Regions from separate parts of the Thermosipho japonicus genome, predicted to be linked through region 3. Evidence: riboswitches for the same ligand, from Rfam matches in the RefSeq annotation. Region 3 holds a riboswitch; each other region holds the start of a gene.
The links. A riboswitch is a leader RNA that binds a small molecule or an ion and turns the genes downstream of it on or off. The one in region 3 is predicted to bind cobalamin.
Positions count from the first base shown of each region.

Region 1: it holds a riboswitch for cobalamin, as region 3 does, so the genes downstream of both, HNP65_RS09975 (ATP-grasp domain-containing protein) here and cobT (nicotinate-nucleotide--dimethylbenzimidazole phosphoribosyltransferase) in region 3, are expected to answer to the same signal.
Region 2: it holds a riboswitch for cobalamin, as region 3 does, so the genes downstream of both, HNP65_RS09125 (GIY-YIG nuclease family protein) here and cobT (nicotinate-nucleotide--dimethylbenzimidazole phosphoribosyltransferase) in region 3, are expected to answer to the same signal.
Region 4: it holds a riboswitch for cobalamin, as region 3 does, so the genes downstream of both, HNP65_RS08785 (ABC transporter substrate-binding protein) here and cobT (nicotinate-nucleotide--dimethylbenzimidazole phosphoribosyltransferase) in region 3, are expected to answer to the same signal.

Region 1 covers NZ_JACHEX010000005.1:64,119-71,845, forward strand. Annotated here, with positions in the region: gene HNP65_RS08330 (pyruvate carboxylase subunit B) at 1-198, opposite strand, end outside; gene infB (translation initiation factor IF-2) at 201-2,291, opposite strand; gene HNP65_RS08340 (DUF3783 domain-containing protein) at 2,317-2,523, opposite strand; gene HNP65_RS08345 (methyl-accepting chemotaxis protein) at 2,539-3,378, opposite strand; gene HNP65_RS08350 (oxygen-binding di-iron domain-containing protein) at 3,384-4,148, opposite strand; gene HNP65_RS08355 (queuosine precursor transporter) at 4,364-4,996, shown strand; cobalamin riboswitch at 5,077-5,257, shown strand; gene HNP65_RS09975 (ATP-grasp domain-containing protein) at 5,317-6,333, shown strand; gene HNP65_RS08365 (succinate--CoA ligase subunit alpha) at 6,330-7,172, shown strand; gene HNP65_RS08370 (aspartate-alanine antiporter-like transporter) at 7,174-7,727, shown strand, end outside.
Region 2 covers NZ_JACHEX010000006.1:33,116-40,842, reverse strand. Annotated here, with positions in the region: gene HNP65_RS09140 (DUF4130 domain-containing protein) at 1-214, shown strand, start outside; gene HNP65_RS09135 (GGDEF domain-containing protein) at 215-1,687, opposite strand; tRNA gene HNP65_RS09130 (tRNA-Pro) at 1,898-1,974, shown strand; cobalamin riboswitch at 2,009-2,177, shown strand; gene HNP65_RS09125 (GIY-YIG nuclease family protein) at 2,230-2,613, shown strand; gene cobT (nicotinate-nucleotide--dimethylbenzimidazole phosphoribosyltransferase) at 2,610-3,551, shown strand; gene cobU (bifunctional adenosylcobinamide kinase/adenosylcobinamide-phosphate guanylyltransferase) at 3,548-4,045, shown strand; gene cbiR (cobamide remodeling phosphodiesterase CbiR) at 4,042-4,653, shown strand; gene HNP65_RS09105 (adenosylcobinamide-GDP ribazoletransferase) at 4,650-5,348, shown strand; gene HNP65_RS09100 (cobyric acid synthase) at 5,349-6,752, shown strand; gene cbiB (adenosylcobinamide-phosphate synthase CbiB) at 6,733-7,575, shown strand; gene HNP65_RS09090 (aminotransferase class I/II-fold pyridoxal phosphate-dependent enzyme) at 7,524-7,727, shown strand, end outside.
Region 3 covers NZ_JACHEX010000007.1:9,792-17,518, forward strand. Annotated here, with positions in the region: gene HNP65_RS09235 (extracellular solute-binding protein) at 1-569, shown strand, start outside; gene HNP65_RS09240 (ABC transporter permease subunit) at 606-1,493, shown strand; gene HNP65_RS09245 (carbohydrate ABC transporter permease) at 1,490-2,674, shown strand; gene HNP65_RS09250 (SIS domain-containing protein) at 2,671-3,579, shown strand; gene nagA (N-acetylglucosamine-6-phosphate deacetylase) at 3,590-4,642, shown strand; cobalamin riboswitch at 4,698-4,879, shown strand; gene cobT (nicotinate-nucleotide--dimethylbenzimidazole phosphoribosyltransferase) at 4,941-5,975, shown strand; gene HNP65_RS09265 (sirohydrochlorin chelatase) at 5,972-6,319, shown strand; gene HNP65_RS09270 (precorrin-8X methylmutase) at 6,306-6,923, shown strand; gene cbiD (cobalt-precorrin-5B (C(1))-methyltransferase CbiD) at 6,925-7,727, shown strand, end outside.
Region 4 covers NZ_JACHEX010000005.1:152,876-160,602, forward strand. Annotated here, with positions in the region: gene lipS2 (LipS2 family lipoyl synthase) at 1-767, opposite strand, end outside; gene recG (ATP-dependent DNA helicase RecG) at 781-3,102, opposite strand; gene HNP65_RS08770 (ABC transporter ATP-binding protein) at 3,107-3,796, opposite strand; gene HNP65_RS08775 (thiamine diphosphokinase) at 3,854-4,471, shown strand; gene HNP65_RS08780 (1-deoxy-D-xylulose-5-phosphate reductoisomerase) at 4,450-5,511, shown strand; cobalamin riboswitch at 5,517-5,701, shown strand; gene HNP65_RS08785 (ABC transporter substrate-binding protein) at 5,764-6,642, shown strand; gene HNP65_RS08790 (FecCD family ABC transporter permease) at 6,642-7,619, shown strand; gene HNP65_RS08795 (HAD-IIA family hydrolase) at 7,649-7,727, shown strand, end outside.

The DNA of each region.
Region 1 (7,727 bases), on a different contig from region 3:
TTTGATAGTTTTTATTCTTTCCCATGGATCTTCATTTAAAAATCTTACACATACATCAAAAGTAGCCCCCCCCCAGACTTCCATCGCCTCAAATCCTAACTCATCCATGTCATTCAAGGCTGGGAGCATATCTTTAATACTCATTCTTGTCGCGATAAGTGATTGATGACCATCTCGTAAAGTCGTATCTACAAACATCTTTATTCCTCTCCTTTGTCTTCCTCAAAAGTTAGCTTTCTTGCCACTTTCTTTAATACTGAAAATTCAAGTTCATCTCCCTCTTTTATATCATCAAAATTTTCAAGTTTTATTCCACATTCTTGAGGTGCATCAACTCTTTTAACATCCTGTTGATAATGCTTTAAAGATTCTATCTTTCCTTCATAAACTAGTTTACCACTTCTGTAAACTTTAACAAGCCCTTCTTTCTCCACATAACCTTCAATCATTTGAACACCTGCTATGGAACCAACTTTTTTTATCTTAAATACCTTTTTAATTTCACCACGACCAGTTATTTCCTCAACTTCTTCCGGCTCTAACATACCTTCTAATGCTGCTTGTAATTCCTCTATTAGTTTATATACAATCGTGTATGTTTTAATCTGAATACCTTCAGCTTCAGCCATTTTTCTTGCTTGACTGTCTGCCTTAACCCTAAAACCAAGAATAATTGCATCTGATGCAGTAGCTAACATAACATCACTTACAGTAATTGAACCAACCCCAGAGTGAATAATATTTATACTAATTTCCTCACTCTGCAATTTATTTATAGCACCAGATAATGCCATTAGTGAACCTTGAGTATCTGCCTTTAAAACCAATCTCAATTCTTTTTTCTCAGATTGCTCCATCATTTTCAAAATTTCTTCCAATTTCATATGTCTTTTTCTTCTAAGTTCTTTCTGTTCAATTTCTCTCATCTTTTCAGAAATTTCTCTTGCTTTATCAAGTGAATCAACACTATATACTATTCCATGAGAATCTGGTAGTTCTTCAAAACCAACTATCATAACTGGAGTAGATGGTCCTGCTACTTTTATTCTCTTTCCCTGATCGTTAACAAGAGCTTTTACTTTTCCCATTACTTTTCCTGAGATTATATAATCACCAATCTTTAAAATACCATCTTTAATTATCACGTTTGCAACTGGTCCAAAACCTTTGTCAAGTTTTGATTCAATAGTTACAGCTCTAACAGGCCCATCAGGAATTCCCTTAATTTCTTGCATTTCAGCAACTAAAAGGATCATTTCAAGTAATGTATCAACATTCTGTCCTTTCTTTGCAGATATTGGAACAACTATTGTATCCCCACCCCATTCCTCTGGAATGAGGTTTAATTTGTTTACAAGTTCTTGCTTAGTTTTTTCAACATTTGCATTTGGTTTATCAATTTTATTAATTGCAACTATAATAGGAACATTTGCAGATTTTGCATGGTTATATGCCTCAATAGTCTGAGGCATTACACCATCATCAGCAGCAACAACTAAAACGACTATATCAGTTGCCTGTGCACCACGTGCTCTCATTTCCGTAAAAATTTCGTGTCCTGGTGTATCAATAAACGTAATTTTCTTGCCGTTAACTTCAACTTGATAAGCACCAATGCTCTGGGTAATCCCGCCTTCTTCTCTTTCAGCAACTCTTGTTTTTCTTATATAATCAAGCAACGTTGTTTTACCATGATCAACGTGCCCCATTACCGTAACTACTGGTGGTCTTTCTTTCAAATTTTCAGGATCTTTGTACTTTTCTTCAAAGTATTTTTCTATTCCACTTAGAGGATTTTCTATAACTTCTTCCTTTTCCTCAGTTTCAAATGAAATTCTCACATCATACATTTTGGCAATTTTTTTCGCAAGTTGCAGATTGAGCGACTGACCTGGTTTCAGGATTTCACCTTTCATAAAAAAGTCCTGTATAATCCTGTTTTGTGGTACTCCAATTTTTTCAGCAAATTTGTCCAATTTTAGATCTTCTTCAGTTATTTTTACTGAATTTTTCTTTTTGTTTGTTTGTAGCTTTTCTAAAGAACCTTCTTTGTTTTTAAAGTGTTTCCCATTAACTTCTTCATCAATTTCTTCATATTCTTCATACTCTTCAATAAGTTCCTCTTCTTCCTCATTAGTCCCATACATCTCGAGAAGAAGATTAACTGTTTCTTCATCGATATAACTCATATGACTTTTTATCTCTATTCCCAATTCATGTAACTCCTTCATTAACTCTCTTGTATCCATCTCTAGCTGCCTAGCAAGTTCATATACTCTTAATCGAGCCAATAGAATCACCTCCAAAAACATTTCTCTACTTCTGCTTCGTCTTTTTCATGAATTCATGCTCCTTTTCAATTTCAACTATCAAATCTGATAGTTTCCATTCTAAATTAGTTGGGGTCGTCGTTGCAAAAATCAGCTCCTTTTCTGGAAAATTATCTTTTAATAGCTTTATTAATTTAAATAATTCATCCTTTTGCTTAAAACCATGTATTATTAAAAAAGCTTTTTCTTTCATTAATTTCCTTCCTTTCTACAACTTTAAATCTTTTAAAGAATTTTGTGCTTTGACAATAGAACGAATAACTTTACTAATCGTATTAAATTCATTAGAAGTTTCACCCAAAATTTCTACAGCATTTGACAATAGTTCATATTCATTTTTCAAACTTTCACTCGTATTCTCATACAACTTTTTTGAACTTTCCAACACCTGAATATTATTTTTCATATAATTCAATGCTTCGCTTAACGAATTTTGAACAGCATTAAACAATCCTTCTATTTGCTTCAAAGAATTAATTGATTCATTCACAGAGTTTGAAATTTCAGAAATTATCTTTGAAATATTAGTCGACGCTTCTTGTGATTCTTCAGCCAACTTTTGAATTTCAGCAGCCACAACCGAAAAACCTTTTCCATATTCACCGGCTCTTGCAGCTTCAATCGATGCATTTAATGCTAACAAATTTGTTTGCTTTGCAATTCTTTGTATTGCTTTTATAAGTTCTTCAACTCTTGAAAATTTTTCAAAAGTTTCCGAAGTTTTACCTATTGTATCTTTAAATTTGGATGAAACGTTATCAACATCAGTTCCAAGATTTTTTAAATCATCATTAATTTTTTGATTAACCTCGGTTGCATAGTTCACATTTTCAACTATACTCTTACTTTCTTTCGAAAAATTATCAAGAAGATTAAAAATGTTATTATTCAACTCTTCAAATTTATTGGTAATTTTTTCAATATCAGATTTTAAATTCGTTATTCTTGAAACTAATACTTCATCTAACTGTGACATAAAAGATAACATTAAATTTTGTACATAAAAAGCTGATGATAAAGTATTTAATGTTTTTTTATCCATTTTCATACATATCATCTCCCGTAAAATTGTTCAATTATATCACTACCACACTTCAAAGTCTTAAACCAGTTTAAAAATTCTTTAATTACATTTCCCTTTAAAACGGCACCATGCTGTGGAGCAATCATATCTATTTCATATTCTGATACTCTATCAACCCAACGCTTACAAGCAGCATTTGAGGTCATATACCTTCTATGAAAACCTTCCATGGCATTTTCTAAACTTTTAAAGTCTCCTTCAAAAATTTGCACTCTTTGATTAAATGGTAGTAAAGAAACACCTATATCACCACTGAACAATATTTTAGATATTGGATCATAAACATTAAATTGTCCTGGAGCATGTAAAAAATGCGCAGGAACAAAATCAAGTGTGTAGCCAGAAAATCTAACTCCTTTTTCTCCACTATCCTTTAGCCCGACTATCCTCTTTTTATCAAAAACACCAAAATGAGGTAAAAATCTTATCCAAAGTTCTGAAATATAAATTTTTGCTCTACTTGCAATTGTAAGCCACATCGTTATTCCTGAAGAAACGTCTGGATCCTGGTGTGAATAAAATATTCCTTCAATATTTTCCGGTGCAATAATTTCAGAAACATTTGCAAGTACCCTTGGAAAAACATGAGCTCCCCCTGGATCTAATAAGAAACCCTTATTTTCATGTACAATTAGGTATTGATTAGTTGGAACCATATTTGCATCCTCTGTTTCTTCCCATCCAAGAAGGTAATATTTATGCTTACCATTATCATATAAACATATGCTTTTCATATTCTTTCCCTCCCTTTTTACTACTTTACTATTTATTATACCAGAAAAATAAACATTTTTCAGTTTTTTTGAATTATAAAAAATATTAACAACACAAACTTTTAAATTTATAAATATTTAAGGTTATTAACTTTATTTTTACTTGAAATCTATTACACAATGTTATAGAATAAGATGCTAAATGAATTGTTAATTTATAGACAAGGAGGTTGATCATGGAAAAATCACAGGAAAAATTAATACTTCTAACAGGATTATTTACTGCCGTCATTATCATCTCAAACATAATAGCAGGAAAACTAGTTAATATTGGCCCATTTGTTATCACTTTATCAGTTTTGATTTATCCACTTAGTTTTGGAATATCTAACATTATATTTGAAGTTTACGGTTCTAATATAGCTAAAAAGGTTATCAAAATAGGCTTTTTAGCTTCTCTTATCTTAGTTGCATATTCATATCTAGTAATATTTTATCCACCATCGAATATTTTTGATAAAAATGATGCATATATTACAGTCTTTAATTCAACGCCAAGAATAATTCTAGCAAGTTTTCTAGCCTATCTTTCTGCACAATATACAAATATTTGGGCATTTAATTTACCAAAAAGATTATTTAAATATGAAAATATTACATTTAGAAATGTTTTTTCAATGGTAATAACCCAATTTATTGATTCCATAGTATTCGTTGTAGTATCATTTTTTGGATTATATGATCTTAACGTATTGTTTAATATGATATTATCACAGTATATAGTAAAGCTGGCTTTATCAATTCTCAACAGTCCAATAATCAATATGAGTGTAAAAAAAATCAAAAACGAATTTGCTTTCGAAGAATAATACGCAATTAATTGGCTTTTTCTAAAATAATTAAAGATTACAAAAATTATAATTTTTGTTATAATTCTCTAGAAAAGTGAATATTATTTTGGAATAAAGGTGCCTATTTGGCTTAAAAGGGAAGCTGGTGAAAAACCAGCGCGGCCCCGCCACTGTAACCGAGGACGAAATCCACAACATGCCACTGGGAATATTCCTGGGAAGGCGTGGAGAGTAGGATGATTCGGAAGCCAGGAGACCTGCCTTTATTCCAAAACGTTTCTCAATCTCGAGGGAAGATTGAGAAAAAATTTTTTATTTAATACTTTGGAGGTGAGATAGTGAAAATTCATGAGTTTGTTGGCAAAAAACTTTTAAAAGAATCAGGAATTGAAACACCAAAAGGCTATGTAATTAAAAACTCAGATAGTCTACAAGTAAAATTTCTTCCAGCAGTTTTAAAAAGTCAAGTCCTTGTTGGAAGTAGAATGAAAGCAGGTGGAATATTATTTGCAAACACAAAAGATGAATTTTTCACCAATGCATCAAATTTATTAGAAAAAGAAATTCGTGGTGAAAAACCTTATGCAATTCTCGTTGAAGAAAAAATAAATATTAAACATGAATATTATATTTCTTTATATATTGACAGAATAGAAAAAGATATAAAAATTCTTTTCTCAGAAAATGGTGGTATAGAAATTGAGAACAATAAAAATAATATTTTAAATCTAAGCATAAATGATTATAAAAAGCTGCCCGATAAATTTCACGATATTGTTATTAAGCTACATAAATTATTTACTGAAAAAGACTTGATTCTTCTTGAAATTAATCCTTTTGCAGAAGATGAAAATGGCAAGTTAATCGCGCTTGATTGTGTAATGCATCTTGATGACAATGCATTATTTAGACAAAAATGGGCTCGAGAATTTGTAAATGATTCATATCCATTTCATTTCGTAAAATTAGATGGTGATATTGGCATTATCGGTTGTGGGGCTGGAATAGTTATGGCAACAATGGATGCAGTAAATCTATATGGTGGAAAACCTGCCAACTTTTTGGATCTTGGTGGTGGCGCAAATTCAAATGTGACTTTAGAAGCGTTGAGATTACTAAAGTCACTAAATGTAAAAAAAATCATAATGAATATATTTGGTGGTATTACAAAATGCGACGAAATAGCAAAAGCAATCGTAAAATTCAAAAACGAAAATAAAAATCTTCCTATATTTGTAAGAATTACCGGAACTAATGAAGAAGAAGCCAAACAAATATTAGACGAAAATAACATAGCTTATTTTGATGATATGTACGAAATGATTAAATTTGCAATAAGGGGGGAGTATCAATGATTAATGGAAATGAAAAAGTCTGTGTTCAAGGTATTACTGGAAAATATGGTAAATTTCACACAAAAAAAATGATTGAATATGGAACAAATATAGTTTGTGGAGTTTCAAAAAACAATAAAGTAACAAATATTGAAAATATTCCTGTTTTAGATAACATGTTCGAAGCCGTTAAAAAATATAAATGTGATACTAGCATTGTTTTTGTTCCGGCCCCTTATGCTAAAAGTGCTATATTTGAAGCCATTGATTCAGGAATTAAAAAAATTATCACAATAACTGAACACATTCCAATTCACGATATGATCGAAATACATAAAAAAGCAAAAGAGAAAAATATAACATTTGTAGGTCCAAATTGTCCAGGAATTATTCTTCCAGGAATAAGTAAAATTGGAATAATGCCATCATCTGCTTTCAAACCTGGGGATATAGCAATTATTTCAAAAAGTGGTACTTTAATGTACGAAGTATCCAATTACCTTTCAAAAAAGTCCACTGGCATTAAAATTGCAATTGGATTAGGCGGTGATCCAATAATTGGAACTTCAATAGATGAAGCTTTAGAATTTGTTACGCATTTAAATCCAAGAAAAATCGTTATCATCAGTGAAATAGGCGGTAATGATGAAATAATAGGTATAGAAAAATTTCTAAAAAAAGGTTATAATGCTAATATACAAGTATTTTTTGCTGGAAGAACTGCTCCAAAAGGTAAAAGAATGGGACATGCAGGAGCTATTATTGAAGGCTATGAAGGTTCAATAGAATATAAAGAAAACAAATTAAATAATATAGGGATTTTTGTTGCTAAATATATCGAAGAATTATTGGAGGGGTAAAATGAACAATCCATTTTTTCTATTATTCATTTCAATTTTAAGTGGGTTATTGCTCGGAAAAATTCATTTTAAAAACTTTAAACTAGGTGCTTCAGGTACACTTTTTGCTGGTCTTTTCTTCGGCTGGCTATTTCCATTGTTTACAAACTCTCAAAAAGAATTAATTAATATTCAAAATACTTTAAACACGTTTTTTAATTTCTCACTTATTTTGTTCGTCTCTTCCATAGGTTTAATTGCTTCGAGTGATATTAAAAAAATTCTCAAAACTCACGGCTTTAAATTTATAATTTTAGGTTTTTTAATAACTTTTTCAGGATTTATTTCAACATTACTTTTTACCTACTTTACCAATTTAAACAACCTTAATCTGTTAGGAATTTTTTCTGGGAGTATGACAAGCTCACCTGGTCTAGCTAGTGCTCTTGAAAGCGTAAAAGAAGGCTCTGCCGATATCATTTATGGCTATACAGTTGGTTATATACCTGGTGTTTTAGCAGTAATATTTTCAATCTATTTTATCCCGATAATTTTTAAAATTAATATATATGAAGA
Region 2 (7,727 bases), on a different contig from region 3:
TAATTCTAATATAATAGATCTTTTATTCTTATACTTTCTTGAAAGACTCAAAAATGAAAAATTCATTATATACGATGAAAAAAGAAAGATTATTATTACATACAATAACAAAACAAAAAAAGTTTTAAAAGAAAATAAAGTAAATCTTTTTGTACAAAGCTACGATCCTGCTCTGCATCTTTGGAATATATACCAAAAAAGCATTACTATATAATTATTTTTTTCTTTTCATCTTATACATTAAATCATCTGCATCCCTAATAGCATTGTCTATATTATCATCTTCAATCTTTGAAATACCCCATGAAAATGTTGGTGAAAATTCAAAAGAATTTTTAAATTCTTCAAAAATTTTTTTAATCAAATCTTCTGCTATATTCTCATCTTTACTTTTCAAAACAATTAAAAATTCATCGCCTCCCATCCTAATGAGAAGATCTGAAGAGTTAATATTCGACTTAATTATACTTGAAAGTTTTTGCAATACCTTATCACCGACATCATGCCCCAGCGTGTCATTGATTTGCTTAAATTTATTTAGATCAACAAAAACTAGCACATCGCCTTTCTTCAAAAAATTACTATTTAAAACTCCTCTGTTATACGCCCCAGTTAATTTATCTATAATACTTTGTGCATATAATATATTTACCTCCGTAGATTTTTCTTTGTATTCAAAAAGAATATTTGACGCAAAACTTAAATAAATTGCAATTATTCCATACGGCGAAAAAAATCTTGTTGGAACTTTCAAAATCATAACTAAAGCATCATGAAATACAGCTATCGCAAAAAATGAAGAAAAAAGCATATCAAGAGGTATATATGCCCTAAAAGTTATATATACTATATACAATGCATCAATCATTAAAAGAGGAGATATGTATGTCGAAACAACTTTCAATTGGTATTCAGAAAGTGTTAGTAAAGGTAAGAATCCCGCTGTAAAATTCAAAAATGCTACAATCTTTCCCACTTTACCAACTTTTGAAAAGTTATAAGTTTCAAATCCAACAATTATTAATAAAAGCGAAAAATATGCAAATGATATAAATAATTTCCTCATAGGAAACCAAAAAGCTTCAAATGATACAAGATCAAAAACCCATATAGAGGCAAAAATACTTGAAAGTCCAAAATATATATATGCATTTTTTCTTGAAAGTGTCGTATTTTTTGAAAGCATTAAAAGCAATATCCCAAGTGTTAAAACTAGTCCTATAGATATATTTATTAAATTATCAGATAGAAATTTTAAACAGAAGTATTTTATCCTTTCTTTGCTATCTATCAAATAAAAACCATCAAGTCCAATTGAATAAACTCCACTGATTTCAACTTCCAAAGTTTTTATATTCTCTGGAATCTCAAACAACATCGGAATAAACCAAGAATGAGCATTCCTGTCATTAAATCCATATTTCCCTATCAATTTTCCTGAAGAATGTACTTTAATATATGAACATTCAACATATGGAAAATATATATATCTATACCCGCTTGGAATTTTAAATTCCAGATTAATAGTTTTCCTGGAATCTAAAACCATTGAAATAGGAAGCTTTATTCCATTCTCTGCTTTTTCTATCTTCACTCCTTTTGGATGCGAAAAATAATAAAAAAACATAGGAAATAATAAAAAAATTAAAAAAGCAATTAAAAAATATTTTAGATAAAATCTAAACATCTAAAACGCCTCCTACGTTTAATTTTAACATAAAAAAAACTAAAAATCCGACATAAAGATTCCAGATTTATACAATAATTTTTAATTTCAAGATTCTTCAAAAATTAATGCTTTTTAGCAAAGAACAAATCAAAAAAGCATATTTTACAAGATTCAACAATTTTACATTGTTTGACATAAAAAAAAAGATAGAATATAATTTTAATGTATCGGGGTGTAGCGCAGTTGGCTAGCGCGCTTGCATGGGGCGCAAGAGGTCGCTGGTTCAAGTCCAGTCACCCCGACCAAAAGGCCGGGTAATCCGGCCTTTTATAGTATATAATATAGAAAACCATCATAGGCTAAGGGAACACCGGTGAAAGGCCGGGGCTGCCCAGCAACCGTAACCGGGGACGAAATCCACAGAATGCCACTGGGAGCATTTCCTGGGAAGGCGTGGAGAGTAGGTTGATCCGGGAGCCGGGAGACCTGCCTATGATGAAAGTTACTTCCCGAATGCTAGGGCATTTCGGGGAAATTTTTGTTTTTATTAAGGTGAAAATATGAAAGGATGCTACTTACTATTAATCGAATTACCAATGGATATTGAAATTAAAAAATGGAATCTAAAAAAAGGTACTTACGTATATGTGGGCTCTGCTATGAACAACCTCGAAAAAAGAGTATCTAGACACCTGTCAAAATCTAAAAAGTTACACTGGCATATTGACTATCTTCTCGATAAATCAAGCGTAAAATCAGTTATAATGGTTTCTTCAAATACAAAATGCGAGGAAAAGATTTCACTCTACATGTCTCAATTTTTTACAGGTCCTAAAGGGTTTGGCAGTTCAGATTTAAAAGTACAGACTAATCTATATTATATAGATAATTTCGATAAATTTTCAAAAATAGTTTCAAACATACTCAAGGGGGAATTAAAATGAAAGAGGCGGGGTACCTTGAAGAAATTGCTAATAAACTTTTTAAAATTAAAAAGCAAACTCCATTGCCAATGTTCAAGGACAAAAGAGTTTATGTATTTGCAGCAGATCATGGAGTAGTACAAAACGGAGTTTCCGCATATCCTAAAAATGTCACCTATCAAATGGTTCTCAATTATTTTAAAGGTGGCGCAGGCATAAACGTCTTTGCAAGGCATATGGGTCTTAAATTTTTTGTGGTGGATAGTGGTGTAGATTATGATTTTGAAGATAATCCTTCATTGATAAAAATGAAAGTAGGACATGGTACAAAAGACTTTTCAAAGGGACCTTCAATGACAAGAGAAGAAGCAATTACATGTATTGACTATGGAATGAAAGTTGCAAAAAAAGCCATAAAACAAGGGGCTGATTTACTTGTAATAGGTGACAAAGGTATTGGTAATACAACAACAGCAACCGCAATATTTGCCGCATTTGGTTTTGATGTGGATAAAATAACTGATATTGGAACACCTATACCTCCTTCTTCCGTAATAAAGAAAAGAAATATTGTAAAAAAAGCTTTGAAAATAAATAGACCAAACCCAAATGATCCAATTGATGTCCTCTCAAAGGTTGGCGGATATTGCATAGGCCAAATGGCAGGTTTTATTTTAGGCGCTTTTCAAAACAAAGTTCCTGTGGTTATAGATGGATTTCCAACAACCGCTGGATTTTATCTAGCATACAAGATAAATGAAAGAGTTTTAGATTACGCCTTTTTCGGACATTTATCAAAAGTTAAAGGGCACAAAGTCATTTTAGATAGCCTAGGTGTAAGACCTATTTTAGATCTTGATATGAGACTTGGAGAAGGAACTGGCGCAGCTTTATCTGTTTATTTAATAGAAGCCGCTATAAAATATTTTAACTTTAAAAATGAAAAGGTGATATCATGATAACCCTTATAACTGGTGGTGTAAAATCTGGAAAAAGTAGTTTTGCTTTAAAATTATCTGAAAACTTTAAAAAAAAGGCATTCATTGCAACTGGTGTTGCTTTTGATGAAGAGATGAAAAAAAGAATAGAAAAACATAAACAAGAAAGAATAGGTTTTGACACCTTTGAAGAACCTGTAGAGATCTACAAAATCATTGAAAGTCTAAATCAAAAATATGAAGTTGCAATACTTGACTGTCTCACAACCTATCTTGGAAACCTATTTTACTATGAAAAAGATATAGAATACTATACAAAAAAACTCATTGATTCACTGCAAAGAGTCAATTACAACTTAATCATCGTCACAAACGAAGTAGGATGGGGAATAATACCTGAAAACAGTCTTTCAAGAAAATATGTAGACAGCTTGGGATTACTCAATAAAAAAGTTGCATCAATTTCAGATAATGTTTATTTAATGGTATCGGGAATAGGGGTGAAAATAAAATGAAAATAGGAACCACTTCATGGCTTATTCCAGGTGGATATCTTGAAAATGTTAAACTAGTTGCAGAAATAGTCGATTTTGTAGAACTTCTTGTTTTTTCATTTGACAAGGAAACAAGGCATATGCTAAAAAATGAACTTCCAGAACTTTATAAAATCTCAAAAAAATATGGGCTAAAATATACCGTACACCTTCCAACGGACTGTATAAACAACGTTGAAGATGCATTTAATTTTTTTGAAGAAAGTAACTTACCAATATTAAATTATGTTGCCCACCCAATAGATTGTATAGAACCTTTATTGAAAAAATCAGACAAAATTTCCGTAGAAAATCTAAAAAAGGACATTTTAATACACAATAGAACGGTATTTGATATAGGTCATCACATTTTAGGCATGAAAGTAACAAAAGAATTTTTCGAAAATACCGTAGAATTTCATTTAATGGGAGTAAAAGGAGATCAAGATCACCTAAAACTTGACAAAGAGACCCTTTTACTTTCAAAAGAATACATGAAATTAATGCCAAATCTTAAATATATATGTTTTGAAGTCTTCGATCTAAACGACTTTTTAGACTCCTACAAACTCTGGAGGGAAAATTTATGATAAAAAATTTTCTTCTTTCACTTTCCTTTATCTCAAGACTACCATTAAATATTAAAGTAAATGATTTTGATAGAAGGGTTAAAAAACTTCCAAGCTTTTTTCCACTCGTAGGTTACATAGTTGGTAGCATATATTATCTTGGAGCTTTATCAAATAACTTAGCGCTTAAAGTCTTTTTCCTTGTATTAGCTTTTTACTTTTTCGATCTTTTCCATTTCGATGGATTTTTAGACACACTTGATGGATTTTTAAATCAATCCAATAAGGAAAAAAGACTAGAAATTATGAGCAAAGGAGACGTTGGTCCATTTGCCGTTTTTTTTGGAACACTGTTTGTAGTCGTTTTCTGGAATCTTTATCTAAATGCAAAACCATTTCATTTCTTTATATCTTCAACATTCGGAAGATATTCTATGGTCCTTTTAATGGCATTTTCAAAGCCTGCCAAAAAAGAAGGACTTGGCGCATTATTTTTTCCTTTTGAAAAAAAGAATTTATTACTTTCAACAATCTTTACATTTTTCCTTATTATATTCTTTAAACAATATATCATTTCATTGGCTGTAACTTTAATAACTGCTTATTTAATATCCAAGATTGCTACTAACAAAATTGGTGGTGTGACAGGAGATGTTCTTGGTGGGACTTGCCTTTTCGTTCATGGACTTATTTTACTTATACTTGAGGTGGTATAGATGGTGTTAATGATACAAGGAACGGCCTCAAATGTTGGTAAAACTATCATTGCAACAGCTCTTTGCAGATATTTTGCAAAAAAAGGAGTAGACGTAGTACCGTTTAAAGCTCAAAATATTTCTCTAAACAGCATAGTAAGCGATGACGGTGGAGAGATGGCAATTGCACAATATATACAGGCAATTGCCTGCAACAAAAGGCCAAGCTATGTTATGAATCCCATACTTTTAAAACCTGATATCACTGGCTCCCAGCTTATTGTAAAAGGAAAACCAGTAGAAAAGATTAAAAACAAAAAATACATGTATTCATCCAAAGAAGAACTTTTAAATGTTGCATATGAATGTCTTAAAAATTTAGAAAAAAAACATGATCTTGTCATTGTAGAAGGTTCTGGATCTGCTGCCGAGATAAATATAAAAGATATCTCAAATATGGCAATTGCAAAAAAGGCAAACGCAAATGTAATATTGGTTGCGGATATTGACAGAGGCGGTGCTTTTGCACAAATTGCAGGAACTATGGTTTTATTCAATAAAGAAGAAAGAAAATTAGTAAAAGGGTATATATTCAACAAATTCAAAGGAGACAAAAGGCTTCTTTTAGACTTTCCTGAAAAGTTTGGAAAAAGATTTAATATAAAGTTTCTTGGGACTATAGAATACTTTAATCACAACCTCTTTGAAGAAGATATTACTCCATTTAAAGAAGGAAAAGGTGATCTAAAAGTTGATATACTAAAGCTTCCACATATATCAAATACATTTGATTTTGAACCTCTCTTTTTAAACACAAATGCAAGGTATGTAGAAAACATAAGGGAAGATGTTGATCTAATTATAATTCCTGGTACAAAATCAACAATTCACGATTTGCTATGGCTAAAAGAAAAAAACACACAAATCAAAAAGGCTCTTTCAAAAAGTGCATTTTTGTTCGGTATATGTGGTGGTTATCAAATGCTTGGCAAAAAACTCGTAGAAGAAAAAAAAGAATATGAAGGACTTGGATATCTCAATTCATATACATACTTTATAGACAAAAAAACTGTAAGAAATGTATTTGCAAAAGAAAAATTATTTAATACAACCATAAAAGGCTTTGAAATTCACCATGGAATTACAAAATCATTTGAAAAACCTTTTTCAAAATTATATTTCAACAAAAAAGTTATAAAAGACGGTGCCATTAAAGATAATATCTTTGCAACATACATTCATAACATATTCCACAACAATGATTTTCTAGAAAAATTCTTAAATTTTTTAAGAATTCAAAGGGGTTACTCAAAAAAAGAAATTGTGGTTAGAACACTGGAAGAAGAAATAGATAAAGTTACTGAAATCATAACGTCTAGTCTTAATATGAAGGAGATTGAGAAAATTGTTTATTCTTTTAATTAGTCTTCTAATTGACATAACTATTGGTGAGTTTCCTACTTTTATTCATCCTGTTGTATACATGGGATTTATTGGAAAGATTTTTGAAAAATCAAAGCATGCACGTTTTCTTTTAGGAATGTTTGCCTTACTTTTAGAAATTTTGTTTTGGTTTTTTTTGTGTAAAACTTTATTATCAATCTCAAAATGGTTTGAAATTTATTTTTTAACATCCACTTTTTCTATAAAGTCATTATATTCTCATGTAAAAAGGTGTTATGAAGATGATGTAGAAAAACTTAGAAGAAACGTATCATACATTGTAAGTAGGGATGTTTCAAAATTAAGCAAAGATAAACTTTATTCTGCAGCCCTTGAAAGTTTATCTGAAAACATATCAGATGGTATCGTCGGACCACTCTTTTATTATTTGATTTTTGGAATATATGGTGCGCTCATATATAGAGTAGTTAACACCTACGATGCGCTATTTGGATATAGAAATGAAAGGTATGAATGGTTTGGAAAATTTCCTGCAAGATTCGATGATGTATTAAACTTTATTCCCGCAAGAATTACTGCTTTATTAATTGCCCTTTTTAACTTTAAAGATGCCTTTTCTTATCTAAAAAAATACAGAAGACTAAAAATAAACTCCATGTATCCAATGAGCGCGTTTGCTGGTGTTTTAAACCTTGGATTTGAAAAAGTTGGAGTTTATAAACTTGAAGGAAAATGTGTTGAAAAAGAGGATATTTTAAAGGGACTATCTTTATATACAAAGGTGGTGTTTGTGTGGATAGCAATAGTTTTGTTCACGGTGGTATTAAAGACGAAAATTTTTTAGATTTTTCAATATCTGTAAATCCAATAAAAATTGACTGGATTGATAATGTTATAAGAAAAGAGGATATTTTTAGATATACCTACGTCGATTGGATAGAAGATAAATTTCAAAAAATTTTTGGAGAAAGTGTAATAGTTGCTGGTGCAACCGAA
Region 3 (7,727 bases):
AAACAGCAGAATTTTATAAGGCGTTATCTAAGGTTTCTTTAAAGACAAAACAAGCAGACCTTGCAAAAGCATTTGGTGAAGGAAAGATAGGATTATATGTCAGCGGTGCATGGGATATTGACTATCTTGAAACAAATTATCCAGAGACACCATTTAACGTTGTATTTATACCAAAGCCAGCAGCATGGTATGGTACACATGCATCATTTGCAGGAGCAGAAGTTCTTGCAATAATGAAGCATTCTAAACATAAAAAAGAAGCACAAAAACTTGTAGAATTTCTTATAAGACCAGATATTGCAATGGAAGTTGCAATGATTTGGCCAGCAATATTCCCATCTCACGTTGATGCAGGAAACGATCCATGGTTTGAAGACCATCCAATGCACAAGGTATTCTATGAACAAAACAAATATGCAAAACCTGTTCCATCTATTCCTGCATGGCCAAAAGTTCAGGCAGTATTAACCGAAGCAATTGAAAAAATAATACTTCAAGATGCAGATATTGATACCACGCTCTTTGAGTACAACATGAAAATTCAAAAGATTTTAGACGGAGAAGAATAAAAATTTCCCCTGCCCAAAAGGCAGGGGATTTTTGGGGTGGTTATTTTGAAGAGAAAAACACGGTACAATATTGAAACGCTTTTGCTTCTGCTACCTTTTTTGATACTATTTGCAGTTTTTGGGGTTTTTCCTATTGCCTATTCATTCTTTATGAGTTTTACAAATTACTCAGCATTGAGTCCTAATTTTAACTTTGTTGGATTGAAAAATTATGTCCGTATGTTTCACGATGAAGTGTTTTTAATAGCACTTAAAAATACGGTTATCTTTGTTGTTGGAACTATTCCCTTTACAACGGTGATTTCTCTATTGCTTGCCGTTTTAATAAACAGTAAATTTCTACCATTAAAGGATTTATTTAAAGCTGGCTTTTTTCTTCCAACAGTTGTTTCTATGGTGGTTATTTCAACCACATGGATGTATCTTTACAGTGCAGATGGATTTTTCAATAAAATGTTGGAGTTTTTTGGGATGAATCCCATTCCTACTAGCTGGCTTGCACATACAAAAACTGCACTTTTGTCCATAATGATAATGGACGTATGGGCAGCTATTGGTTATTATACCATACTCTTTCTTGCAGGACTTCAGAGTATACCGCAGCAATTATATGAAGCTGCAGCAATAGATGGTGCAAGTAAATCAAAGATCTTTTTTAAAATAACACTACCACTTTTAAAGCCAACTTTATATTTTGTAATTGCGTTAAACACTATAAGGTCATTTCAAATATTCTCAGAAATCTTTACCATGACAGGTGGAGGACCTATGAATTCAACTCAAACTATTGTGCATTACTTATACATAGTTGGTTTTAGAAACTTTGAAATGGGGTATGCATCTGCTATTGCATACGTTCTTGTGCTAATTATTTTCCTTGTAACACTGGTACAAGGAAAATTGCTTAGGAGTGAAAGTATATGAAGAAGGCGATTTTGCTAACAATAATGTTTGTTTTGCTTATAATCTCTCTTTTTCCTATGTTTTCCATGTTTTATACGGCAGTTATTCCAAGTGGTAACCTTACTAGGGTTATTAAAGAAAGGTATATAAATGACTTTGAAATCAAATATATGAGCTATTTGAGACGTAAAGTAAAATCAAAAGGAAAAATTTCAATTGTAAATGAATCTCCACAAAGTACTAGATCAATTCTGGTAAGTGGTACAGTGGAGCTTCTTGTTGATAAATTAGATTTACGTGTTGCAAAGTATATAGAATTCTGGGTAAAAGGTGAAGGAGATTTTTCAGTTGAAATAAGGGATGCTTTTTCAAAGAGCGTTTCAAAAAATTTTAAGGCAACTGGCGGGTGGAAAAAATATGTTATTGATTATAAAGACCTGAAGGGAATAAATCTAAAGTATGTATCAAAGTTGATTTTTAATTTTGATGGCCAGTATTACCTTGACGATGTAAAGGTAAAATACAAATTTCCAACATTGCTTAACTTTATCAATGTGTTAAAAGAAGATATGTTTTCAAGGTATATTCTTAACAGTTTAATAGTTTCTACGATAGTGGTTATCGGAAATATCATATTTTCTACTATGGTTGCATATGCATTTGCAAGAAGAAAGTTCTTTGGAAAAAATGTTCTTTTTTCAATAGTTCTTGCAACGATGATGATACCACCTCAAGTTACGATTATTCCAATATTTATCATAATGAAAAATATAGGTTGGATCGATACATATTTTGCTCTAACGGTTCCCATGCTTGTAACACCGTTTAGTATATTTTTGTTAAAGCAGTATATAGAACAACTTCCTATAGAATTGGAGCAGGCAGCTTATGTTGATGGTGCAAATACATTCCAGATTCTTTTTAAAATAATTTTCCCGCTTTCAAAACCAGCAATAGCGGTAATGGCTATAAATACATTTATTGCAACGTGGAATGACCTTTTCTATCCACTTGTTATGACAAACTCAAGGGAAATGAGAACGGTACAGGTTGGACTTGCCCTGTATCAGAAACTAAATCAGATAGATTGGCCAAGACTGATGGCAGCATCGTCTATAATAGGTTTACCGGTTATAATAATCTTTCTGGCATTCCAAAAACATATAATTTCGGGAATTACAAAGGGGGCTTTAAAAGGATGAACTATACATATTCTGAAATCAAACGTATTCCAGAACTTTTAAAAAGAATCGAAAACTACTCTTTAGAATTTAAAAGAGATAAAAAATATGTTTTTGTTGGTTGTGGTTCTTCATTTAACCTTTCTTTGACTGCATCTTTAATTCTTGAAAAATTTGGGGTCAAATCCAAAGTTTTAACCGGTGGAAAGGTTATTACTTTTAACTATGTTCCAGATGTTGATGTAGGTATATTTATTTCTCGTACTGGAGAATCAACTGAAACTGTAAAAGCAGCGGAGATCTTCAAGAAAAAGGGAGTTTATACAATTGGTATAACATGCGAAAAAGAAACAACTCTTGAAAAGGTTTGTGATGAAACGTTTGTGTTTGACTTCTTACACGAAGAAAGCATAGTTATGACAGGTTCTTTTGTTGCAATTTTGCATTTTTTAGTAAAAAGGTATAGTATTGTTGAAAAAGCAAGTAAAATACTAGAGGAATCTGAGAAATTTATAGAAAATCTTGACTTAAAAAAATATAATCACTTTATCTTTTTGGGATTTGATGAGGAATATGGTATTTCAAAAGAAGGTGCATTAAAGATGCAAGAAATGGCAAGGCAATTTGTAGAATTCCATGAGCCACTTGAGTATAGACATGGACCTGTTTCAAGAATTTCTGAGCATTCTCTTGTGGTTATAAATTCAAAAGATACAGAAAATGAGTATATGCTAAAGAAAGATCTCGAAAAATATACAAAAGTAATACTTCTAGGTAGAAATGGTGATATTGATATAGGATATGATAATGGACTTGAAACACCTTTAAAAATGATATTTTCTCAAATACTTTCATTTAAAAGGGCTATAGTTGAAGGTTTAAACCCTGATAAACCTGAAAAACTTTCAAAGAGTGTGATAATCTGAAGGTGAAAAAATGATAATAGATGATGTTCTTATTGTGGATCCTATTGATGGGGAGTATACAGGAAGTATTGAGTTTGAAGATAAAATATTGAGTATAAGAAAATATGATTGTACACCCAAATACCTTTTAATGCCCGGATTTGCTGATACACATACACACGGATACATGGGAATAGATTGTATGCAGAGTACAAAAGAAGAATTTAAGCAATGGGCAGATCTTGTTGAAAAAGAAGGCGTTACTTATCTTTTTCCAACAACAGTTTCTGCTGATTTTAAAATGTTAGAAGAGATTGTTAAAAAATTTTCTCCAGCTGAACATTCTTCACTATTTTTTTTGCATCTTGAAGGACCTTTTATAAATAAGGAAAGGGCTGGGGCTCAAAATAAAGAGTATATCACTGATTTTAATGGAAAAATTGTAGATCTTGAAAAAGTAAAAATTATGACAGTTGCACCGGAAATTAAAGGTTCTTTTGAACTTTTAAAAATACTAAAAGAAAATAAAGTAACAGCATCAATAGGACATTCAAATGCAACATTTGATATTTTCAAAAAAGCGTATGATTCTGGAGTAAATAGAATAACACATTTTCCAAACGCTTTGCCACAACTTCACCATAGAGAAATAGGAGTGGTTGGAGGAGCATTACTTTATGATGTGTTTGTTGAGGTTATTCCGGATTTAATACATCTTTCTCCAGATTTTTTAAGGTTTGTATATAAATTGCTTGGACCTGATAGGATAATTCTTGTAACAGATAGTATTTCTGCAACAGGTTTAAAGGATGGAATATATGATCTTGGTGGGTTATTGGTTAAAGTCAAGGATGGTATAGCAAGGCTTGAAAATGGTACGCTTGCTGGTAGTACTTTAAAATTTAGTGATGGGTTGAGAAAATTTAAAAAAGTTACTAATTGCTCATTAAAGGATTTATCAAAAGTATCTTCTTATAACGCTCTAAAGAGCGTAGGTATAGATGGCGGAAGAATAAAAGAAGGATATCCTGCAAAATTTGTGCTTTTAAATCAAGATTTGCAGATAATCAAAGTTTATAACTAAAAGTCTAAGTTGATAAAGGTGAAAATTGGTGGTATAATGCATACAGAAAATTGAATATGATGTTAACACCTTGGGTACCAAGCAGTTTAAAAGGGAACGCCGGTGGAAGTCCGGGGCTGCCCAGCAACCGTAACCGGGGACGAAATCCACAGAATGCCACTGGGAGTATTTCCTGGGAAGGCGTGGAGAGTAGGTTGATCCGGAAGCCGGGAGACCTGCCTAAGGTGTAGCAATTCCACAAAAGCTAGGGGCTTTTTGTGGAAATTTTTGTTTAGATATATTCAAAAGGGGGGATTTTGTGGATTTAAAACAAAAGGTTATTGATAGGCTAAATAATTTAACTAAACCGGTTAGAAGTCTTGGATATCTAGAAGACATTGCACTAAAGATGGCACTTATTCAGAACAAAGAAATTCCAGAATTGTTTAGTGACAAGAGAGTATATGTATTTGCATCAGATCACGGTGTCGTTGAAAATGGAGTTTCTGCATATCCAAAGGATGTTACTTATCAAATGGTTTTCAATTTTTTAAACGGTGGAGCCGCAATAAATGTCTTTTCAAGACATGTTGGTGCAAAGGTTTATGTAGTTGATGCAGGAGTTGATTATGATTTTCAAGATAATCCTTCCTTGATAAAAATGAAGGTAGGTTATGGTACAAAAGATTTTACGAAAGGCCCTGCAATGAGCAGAGATGAAGCGGAAAAGTGCATTGAATTTGGTAAAAAAATAGCGAAAGACGCAATAAAAGAAGGAGCAGATCTTCTTGCTGTGGGGGATATGGGAATAGGAAATACTACAACTGCTTCTACGATTGCTGTTGCGTTTGGATACAACATCGACGATATTATTGATATTGGAACACCACTTGATAGTGAAGGAATTAAAAGAAAAAGAGAAGCAATATTAAGAGCGATTGAAGTTAACAGGCCTGATCCCGATGACCCAATAGATGTTCTTTCAAAGGTCGGAGGATACTGCATAGGTGAAATGGCTGGGTTTATCCTTGAAGCTGCACATTCTAAAGTTCCTGTCGTAATTGATGGTTTTCCTACCACTTCAGCATTTTTAATTTCCTACTATCTTGACAAAGATGTTATCAATTACGTATTTAGTGGACACAAATCTTATGTAAAAGGCCATAAAGTTATATTGGATTCTTTAAATCTGCGTCCTATTCTCGATCTTGATATGAGACTTGGTGAGGGAACAGGAGCAGTTCTTTCAATGCCTATTATAGAGGCAGCTGTAAAAATGATAAGAGAAATGGCCACTTTTGATTCGGCAAATGTTTCAAAAGGAATTGACCAGAGTTTGGAGGATGTAAAATGAAAGGTATATTATTAGTCGCTCATGGTAGTAGAGTTCAAGAAACAAAAGAGATTGCATACAGATATTTTGAAGACTTACGGAAAAAGTATAAAAATTGTAAATTAGGTTTTATGGAATTTAACGAGCCAAGTATTGAAAATGCTGTAAAGGAATTTTTGAAAGAAAAGGTAGAAGAAATAGTTGTTCTTCCGCTTTTCTTATTTGAAGGAATACATATAAAAAAAGATATCCCAGAAATTTTAGAAAAATATCCAATAAAGTTCAAGATATTGAAACCTATATTATACGATAAAAGGGTTTCAGGTATTCTTTTTGAAAGGATTGAAAAAGGTGAAATATACTGATCCACTTGAAATAGAGAAAAAGAGTTTTTTAATTATAAGAAAAAATTTGAAAAAAGAACATAAACAAGGTTACTTGGATATTGTAACAAGAGTGATCCATGCAACTGCCGATTTTGAATTTGAAGAACTCTTAAGATTTAAAAATGATCCTATATCAGTTTTTAAAGAAACTGTGAAAAACGGTGCCAACATAGTAGTTGATACAAAGATGATTAAGGCTGGGATCAGTAAAAAATTCTTGGAAAAGTATAACGTAAAAGTAAAATGCTACATAGATGATGTGGATGTAATAAATCAAGCAAAAATTTCCAATTGTACACGCTCTATTGTTGCAATGAGAAAGGCAATTGAGGAGAAAAATAATGATATTTTTGTAATTGGAAACGCACCAACTGCATTATTTACTCTTTGCTCATATATTGAAAATTCCTCATTTTTTCCAAAACTAGTTATAGGTGTTCCTGTAGGTTTTGTTGGAGCTCAAGAATCGAAAGAAGTTTTAAATTTGCTTGATGTACCATCTATTACTACAAAAGGTAGAAAGGGCGGAAGTACAGTAGCAGTTGCAATTGTTAATGCGCTTTTTAGACTGTTGGAGGAGTAGGATGAAAAAGGAATTAAGGTATGGCTACACGACTGGTTCTTGCGCAACTGCAGCAGCAAAAGCAGCAACTTACATGCTCTTTTACGATGAAGTTTTAAAGAGCGTAAAAATAGATCTTCCAATTGGAAAAGAGATAGAACTTGATATTTTTTACATAGAAAGAAAAGAAGGCGAAGTTATTTGTGGGGTAAGAAAAGATGCAGGTGATGATCCAGACGTTACCCACAACATGATAATCTATGCAAAAGCAGAAAAATCGAAAGAGTTTTTAATAACCGGGGGAGAGGGGATAGGGATAGTTACAAAGAAAGGTCTTCCACTGCAAGTAGGAGATTATGCAATAAATCCTGTTCCAAGAAAGATGATAGAAAGTGAAGTAAAAAAGGTTTTACCTTGGGGAAAAAATGTAAAAATTACAATTTTTGCACCAGAAGGAAAGTACATTGCTAAAAGAACGCTTAATCCAAAACTTGGAATAATTGGAGGTATTTCAATACTTGGTACTACTGGAATAGTAGAACCATTATCAGATGAGGCGTATAAGAAAACGATAGATCTTGAAATTTCAATGGCAAGCAGCGAAAGTAATGAAATTTGTCTTGTATTTGGAAATTATGGAAAAAATTTTACAAATCTTTCTTCTAAGATGCCGCTTGTTACTATGGGAAATTATGTTGGGTTTGCTCTTGAATCTGCATGTAGAAATAAAATCAAAAGAGTATATCTTGTGGGACAGATTGGAAAAATGATAAAGATAGCGGGCGGAATTTTTAACACTTATAGCCGCATTGCTGATGCAAGAAA
Region 4 (7,727 bases), on a different contig from region 3:
GCCTTACCAAAACCTTGTCTATATGGATAATTAATTTTTTCTAACCGTTCTTTATTAAAAATAAATACTTCTTTTGGAACTTCTTCTTCAAATATTAAATACCTTGCCATCTGAATTTTTCTGTATCTTTCCATACTTGGTGAAGGTAATTTTTCAAAAGCTGTTCCTTTAATTGGAGTAAAAGAAAATAGAGCAACTATTACATTAAGTTCTTTCATCATATAAAAAAATTCTATAAGTTCTTTATCAGTCTCACCTAGTCCTACTATAACATGAGTAGTAATATGCCCTGGATATTTTTTTGCTGCATTTTTAATTAATTCAAGTGTATTTTCAAACTTTCCACCACGTATTTTTTCAAATAATTCTTTGTTTACAACATCAACTGACAAACCTATCGCATCTGCTCCAAGTTCAAAATACCTATCTATTTCTTTCATCGAAAGAGCTCTTACTGAAACTGAAACTTTTTTTCCATTTAGCTTTAAAAGTAAATATTCAAGATCTTCGTTATAACCTTTATAGCTTACAACCTGAAGGCATATTCTCTTTACATCAAGTTTTTCAATCATATCAACACTAATTTCTTTCCAAACTATTCTTGAAAGAAATTTATTATCCGTTCTTGCATCTCTTGCATGCGCACAAAATGCACAATTAAACACACAGCGACCATCAAGCATAAAATAAGCTGTATCCATTTTAATCTTGCTATTTTTCACAAGCCCAAGCAATGATAGAGTTCCATATGAAGCTCTTAATATCAAATTATCACCTCGTTTAACCAACATCTAACAATTTCAATCGCTCTTTATATAATTCCTTGACATAACTAATTAAATCTCTATATTTTTCTTCACTTTCAATGATGTATTTTGCATCTTCCCGTGCCACCATTATTATGTCAATATCGTTTATGATATCTGCAACTTTAAATTCTGGAAGTCCATGCTGTCTTACTCCCAAAAATTCTCCAGGACCTCTTAGTTTTAAATCAAATTCTGAAATTTTAAATCCATCATTTGTTGATGCAAAGAAATTTAACCTTTCAAAGGCTTCTCTTGAAACATTTCCAACTGTTAAATAACAGTACGACTGTTTGTTTCCCCTGCCTACTCTTCCTCTTAATTGATGAAGCTGAGCAAGCCCAAAACGTTCTGCATTTTCAATTACTATTACTGTAGCTTGTGGAACATCTATCCCAACTTCTATAACGCTTGTAGAAACAAGAATTTTAATCTCTCCAGATGCAAATTTGTACATTATATCATCTTTCTCTGAGTCACTCATTTTACCATGGATAAGTCCCACAGGAATATCAGGAAAATACTCTTTTGTAAGAACCTCATACATAGAAGTTGCAGATTTAACCGCTAATTTTTCTGATTCATCTATCAATGGATAGACAATATATGCCTGCCCGCCATTCTCCACTTCACTTATTACAAATTTGTACACTTCTTCAATTTTTGATTGGTGAACAACAAATGTCTTTATTGGTTTTCTCCCTTTTGGCATCTCATCAATAATCGACACATCAAGGTCACCATACAATGAAAGAGAAAGTGTTCTTGGAATAGGTGTTGCTGTCATAACCAACGTATCTACCAATTTTCCTTTACTGATAAGTTCCTTCCTTTGCTCAACACCAAATCTATGTTGCTCATCTATTACAACCAAACCTAAATTCTTAAAATGAACATCCTCTTGAATTAAGGCATGTGTTCCAACTACAACGTCGATGTCACCATCTTTTAATCTTTGTTTTATACGTTCTTTTTCAGAATTTGAAGTTGCTCCAATTAAAAGTGCAACCTTTATTCCAAACTTTGAAAAATGATCATAAATCTTTTTAAAGTTTTGAATAGCAAGAATTGAAGTAGGTACCATAACCGCTGATTGAAAACCTGCTTCATAGTTATCGAGCATTGCAAGTTCTGAAACAATAGTTTTTCCAGAACCAACATCTCCCTGGAGTAATCTATTCATTGGTTTATCAGACTTTAAATCATTTTTAATCTCTTCGTATGCTTTCTTTTGAGCATTTGTTAACTCAAAAGAAAGAGAATTTATAAGCTCTGTTGAATATTTCCCATCAAATTTTTTAGATATTCCGCCTATTTTTTCATTTTCTTTTTTAGATAATAAAAATGCGATTTGAAGGTATAAAATTTCTTCATATGCAAGTCTATATCTTGCCGCTTTTTTATGAAAAACACTCCTTGGAAAGTGCATTCCAGTATATGCCTGATAAACATCTATCAAGTTTCTCTTTGAAATTAAATCATCAGGTAAATGCTCCTTGAAATTGTAAATATTATAAATATTTTCACTTATAATTCTTCTTACAGTATTTTGATTTAATCCTTCAGTTAACGGATAAACCGGAAAAATTTCTCTTTTACTCTCATTAAAAAGCTCAATCTCTGGATTGTGAATCTCCAAACTTCCATAAAATCCTTTTTTTACTGTACCAAATACATATAGTTTCTTTCTCAAAAGACCTTTTAATATTCCCTCCATAAAGTCCTGATTAAACCATTTTAAAAGAATTTGATACATCCCATCGGATAAAACAGCACTAACAATAGTTAAATTACCTTTTTTTATTTTTTCAACCCCAGTTAATTTTCCTGTTGTAACAACTTTATCATCTTCACGAAGCAAAGGAATAGGAATAATTCTTCTTCTATCTTCATAATCTCTTGGGAAAAAGTTTAAAAGTTGCTCAACATTATTCACATTAAGTTTTAAAAATTTTTGAGCTCTTTTTGGACCTATTCCTTTAACATACTTTATAGGTGTATCAAGTGTTTTTAAATCAGAAGACTTTTCAACTTTATAAACCAAATGCATCAACTTAAATCTTTTAACCATTCCTGGAATGTAACTCAATCTCTTTTGAATTCTTTTTTCTGGAAGATTTTTCATTTCAACAATGTATGTATAAAATTCCTGAAGCCTTTTGAAAACTTCAGGATCTTCTTTTAAAGGATCATCTATTTTTTCAAAATTATCCTCCACATATTCAATTAAAGCTTTGTGATCTTTTATATTTAATATTTCATCTAAAAAGTCTTCTATTAACAATGGAATATACATTCCTTCATCCTCTCACAAGTATTTCTTCAGAAACTATTTGTCCACTATCCATTTTAATAATTCTATGTGCCCGTTTTGCAACATTTATATCGTGAGTTACAATAACAAATGTTGTTCCAAGCTCTTTATTCATATTAATGATTAAATCAATTATCTCTTGACTATTCTTTGTATCCAGAGCCCCTGTTGGTTCATCTGCCCAAACAATCTTTGGATTATTTATTAATGCCCTTGCAATAGCCACTCTTTGTTGCTCACCACCAGACATTTCTGATGGATATGCATTCTTCCTATGAAATATATGTAATCTTTCAAGCCACTCAAGAGCTTTTTTTCTAATCTCGGTTGGAGTTCCGTTTTTTGAAATCAGCAATGGAATCTCAACATTTTCAACAGCTGTCAGAACTGGTATAAGATTAAAAAATTGGAAAATAAACCCCATGTTTTCAGATCTAAAAATTGTTTTTTCCTCTTCATTCATTCTGTCAAGTCTTTTTCCAAGAACTTCAACTTCGCCTGATGTTGGCTCATCAAGTCCTGAAAGACAATTTAAGAGAGTAGTTTTACCACAACCAGATGGTCCTAAAATAGCAAGAATTTCTCCTTCATTTATTTCAAGATTAACACCTTTTAAAGCTTCAAATTTTTCCTTTTTACCATACATTTTTGTTAAATTTTTTGCCCTTACTATCATTCTTTCATCTCCATGATATAATTTTCTTGTATATATTATAACATTAGGAGGGATATAGTGAAGGCAACAATTGTTTTAAATGGTAATATTGATGAAACATTAGTTTTAAACACAAACCATATAATAGCTGTTGATGGTGGAGCAAAGTTACTCAAAAAAAGAAATATATTGCCAGACATCGTAATAGGTGATCTTGACTCTATTGACAAAGAAACGATAGATTTTTTTAAAAAACAATCTGTGAAAATTATTGAATATCCCAGAGAAAAGGATGAAACAGATTGCGAACTTGCTATAAAATATGCTCTTGAAAACGGATTTAAAGAAATAGAAATAATAAATTTTCAAGGCGAAAGGATAGATATGATATTTGCACTCTATGGACTTTTAAAAAAATTTGATGCAAATATTTACTTAAATTCTGAAAAGTTAGAATCTGCAATTTTAAAAGAAAATAACAAGCTTGAAAAAGAAGTTAAAATAGGTGAAATATGGTCTTTTATTCCTTTGTGTAATGCAACTTTTATGATAGAAGGCTTTAAATACCCCTTCAATGGTAACATGAGTATAGAAAATCCAATAGGTGTAAGTAACGAAACAACGGATGAAAAAATAAAAATACATGTAGAAAAAGGAGAGGTGATTTATTTTAGATGGAAGAAAAAACCATTGTAATATTAGGAGTAACTGGCTCTATAGGAATGCAAACTCTTGAAGTAATTAAAAAACTCGATAACTTTAGAGTAAAAGGTATAGCTTTTGGAAAAAACATTACTGTTGCTGAAAAAATTATAAAAGACTTCAAAGTGGAATACTTTTACTCCCCTGTAAAATTTAATGTAAGCTCTATAAAAGATATGGTGGCAAAAATCCGCCCTGATGTTGTAGTTGCTGCAATACCTGGTTTTGATGGTGTTCTTGCAACAATTGATTCTATACCTTACACAAAAAGGCTTGCACTTGCTACAAAGGAAGCTTTAGTCTGTGCAGGTCCATTTGTAAAAAAAGCTTGCAAAGAAAATAACGTTGAATTAATACCAGTTGATAGCGAACATTCTGCAATTTTTCAGATTTTCGACGAAAATGTGGTAAAGATATTAATAACTGCATCTGGCGGTGCGGTAAGAGATAAAGAAAATATAGATGATTTATCAGTCGAAGATATATTAAATCACCCTGTTTGGAGTATGGGTAAAAAAATAACCGTAGATTCTTCAACAATGGTAAATAAAGCATTTGAAGTAATTGAAGCTTTCGAACTCTTTGAATTGGAAAATATTGAAGTAAAAATACATCCTACCGGAACAGTTCATGGAGCTGTATTTTTAAAAGATGGAACTGTAAAGATTCATTTTGGATTCCCAGATATGAAAATACCAATTTCTTATTCACTAAGTTATCCGAAGAGATTATACGAAAATAAAAATTGGCCAAATTTTGAAAATAAGAACTTTATATTTGAAGATGTAAATCCATCAAAATACCCGGCATTTTTCTACGGAAAAAGTATAATTAAGGATCTTGCAAAAAGAATAGCCTTCAATGCAGCTGATGAAATTGCTGTAGAAAAATTCCTAAATGGACAAATAAAATTTTCAAAAATAGCTGATATAGTTATAAACACATGCGAAAAAATAGATGGAAATATAAATGATTTTAAAGAAATCTTTGAAATAGACAAAATTGCAAGACAAATTGCAAAAGAACAATATTAGTGTTATAATCTATTTGCAGGCAACTTAATATTTTACCTTTCAAATAAGGGAAGCCGGTGAAAGTCCGGCACGGGGACGCCACCGTAACCGGGGACGAAATCCACAAAATGCCACTGGGATATTTCCTGGGAAGGCGTGGAGAGTAGGATGATCCGGAAGTCGGGATACCTTATTTGAAAGGAAAGCAATCCACCTTTGCGGTCCCTAAGGGTGGGCGTTTTTCTTTAAAATATTATATAGGAGGGATAAAGGATGAAAAGATGGGTTATTTTCTTAAGTGTCTTGTTAACTACATTTATATTTGCACTCTCTATTGTTGATGATGCTGGAAGATTGGTAAGCTTTGATAAAATACCTGAAAGAATAGTTTCTGCTGCTCCAAGCTCCACCAAATTTCTTGTAAAACTTGGTCTTGGAGAGAATATAGTTGGTGTTACAGATTGGGATTCTTTTAATGCTGAAAAAATTGGAAATATGGTGCCACTAAATATAGAAAAAATTATTTCATTAAATCCTGACATTGTAATTACTTTCGGTGGTTTTCAACTTCCAGAAGTGCAAAAGTTAGAAAAATTCGGTATTAAGGCACTTGTTTTAAATCCCACAACATTAAATGATGTTGCAAGAGATGTAATGCTTCTTGGAAATGTATTTGGTAAAGAACAAATAGCATCTGAATTGGCAAATAAAATAAAACAAACAATTTCAGAATATGGCGCAAAAAGCTCAAAAGTACCTCTTGAAAAAAGGCCAAGAGTCTTTTTCACTATAACAGTTCCAAATAATGAAACAAAAGACCTTTGGACTGCAGGAACTGGCTCTTATGTAAATGAATTAATTACATACGCAGGTGGAGTAAATATTTGTGCTCCTTATTCTGGTAATAATGGATGGTTCTCTGTAAATTGGGAATTTTTAACATACAATGATCCCGACATAATAATTGTTGCATCATACATTAGTCCAGATGAAACCATAAAACAAATAAAATCACATGAAATATTTAAAAATCTTAAAGCAGTTAAAAACGACAAAGTATTTGTTATTGATGGTAACGACATAAGCTCAATATCTCCAGATATAGTCAAATACCTTGAAATTTTTTATAATTTCTTTTACGGAGGAAAATAATGACTAAAATAAACATTTATAAGGCTGGAAGGATCATCCTTCCAGTCTTGTTCTTCTTAGTAATTCTTATAAACCTTTCTATAGGAACTGTGAAAATCCCAATTTCTCAAATTTTTAATCCTGAAAATGAGCAAATAAAATTCCTCATATGGAATGTCAGATTTCCAAGAATATTAATGAGCCTTATAGCTGGTTCAGGTCTTGCACTTGTTGGGAATATCTACCAAACTATTATGAAAAATCCACTTGTTGACCCATATCTAATTGGTACATCTTCAGGAGCTGGTTTTGGTGCTGTTTTAGCACTCTATGTTGCTGTGTCACTAAACAGAACTGTCAGTGTTAACGTATTTTCTTTTGCATTTTCATTACTTGCTTCACTATTAACAATTATTCTTGCAAAAAGAAAGAGAATAATTCCTATCACACACCTTATTCTTTCAGGTGTATTAATTAGTACTATATTTTCATCCGCAACAATCTTGCTAATAAATCTCTCACGTAAAACTTTAACTAGCGCATATGTTTGGCTTTTTGGAAGCCTTTCGGGTACGACAATGAATGATTTAATAATTCCAGCAATATCGGTAATTGTATTGTTTTCTATTGCATTAATAAAAAACAGAGAACTCGATGCAATTGCTTTAGGCGAAGAGGAAGCTAAAATTCTTGGTGTTGAAGTTGAAAAAATAAAGTGGTTTTTTTATTTAGCTGGTTCTTTTGTAATCTCTGTGATTGTCTCAAAAACTGGAATAATTGGCTTTGTGGGATTAATAATTCCTCATGCAGCAAGAATTCTCACGGGGTCAAAACATAAATATAGTCTCATTGGCAGTGTCCTACTTGGCGGAATTTTTCTCTCCTTCTCTGATACCATATCTAGAACTATAGCTTCTCCCATTGAAGTTCCAATAGGTGTTGTTACTTCGTTTATTGGTGCACCATTAATGTTCATCCTTCTTAAAAAACAAAAATAATAGTATAATATCTTTGAAGAGGTGAAAAAATGAAAATTCTTACAAAGGATTCTCTTGAAAAATTAGAGAAGATTAAGTTATTTGTTCTTGACATTGATGGTACTTTTT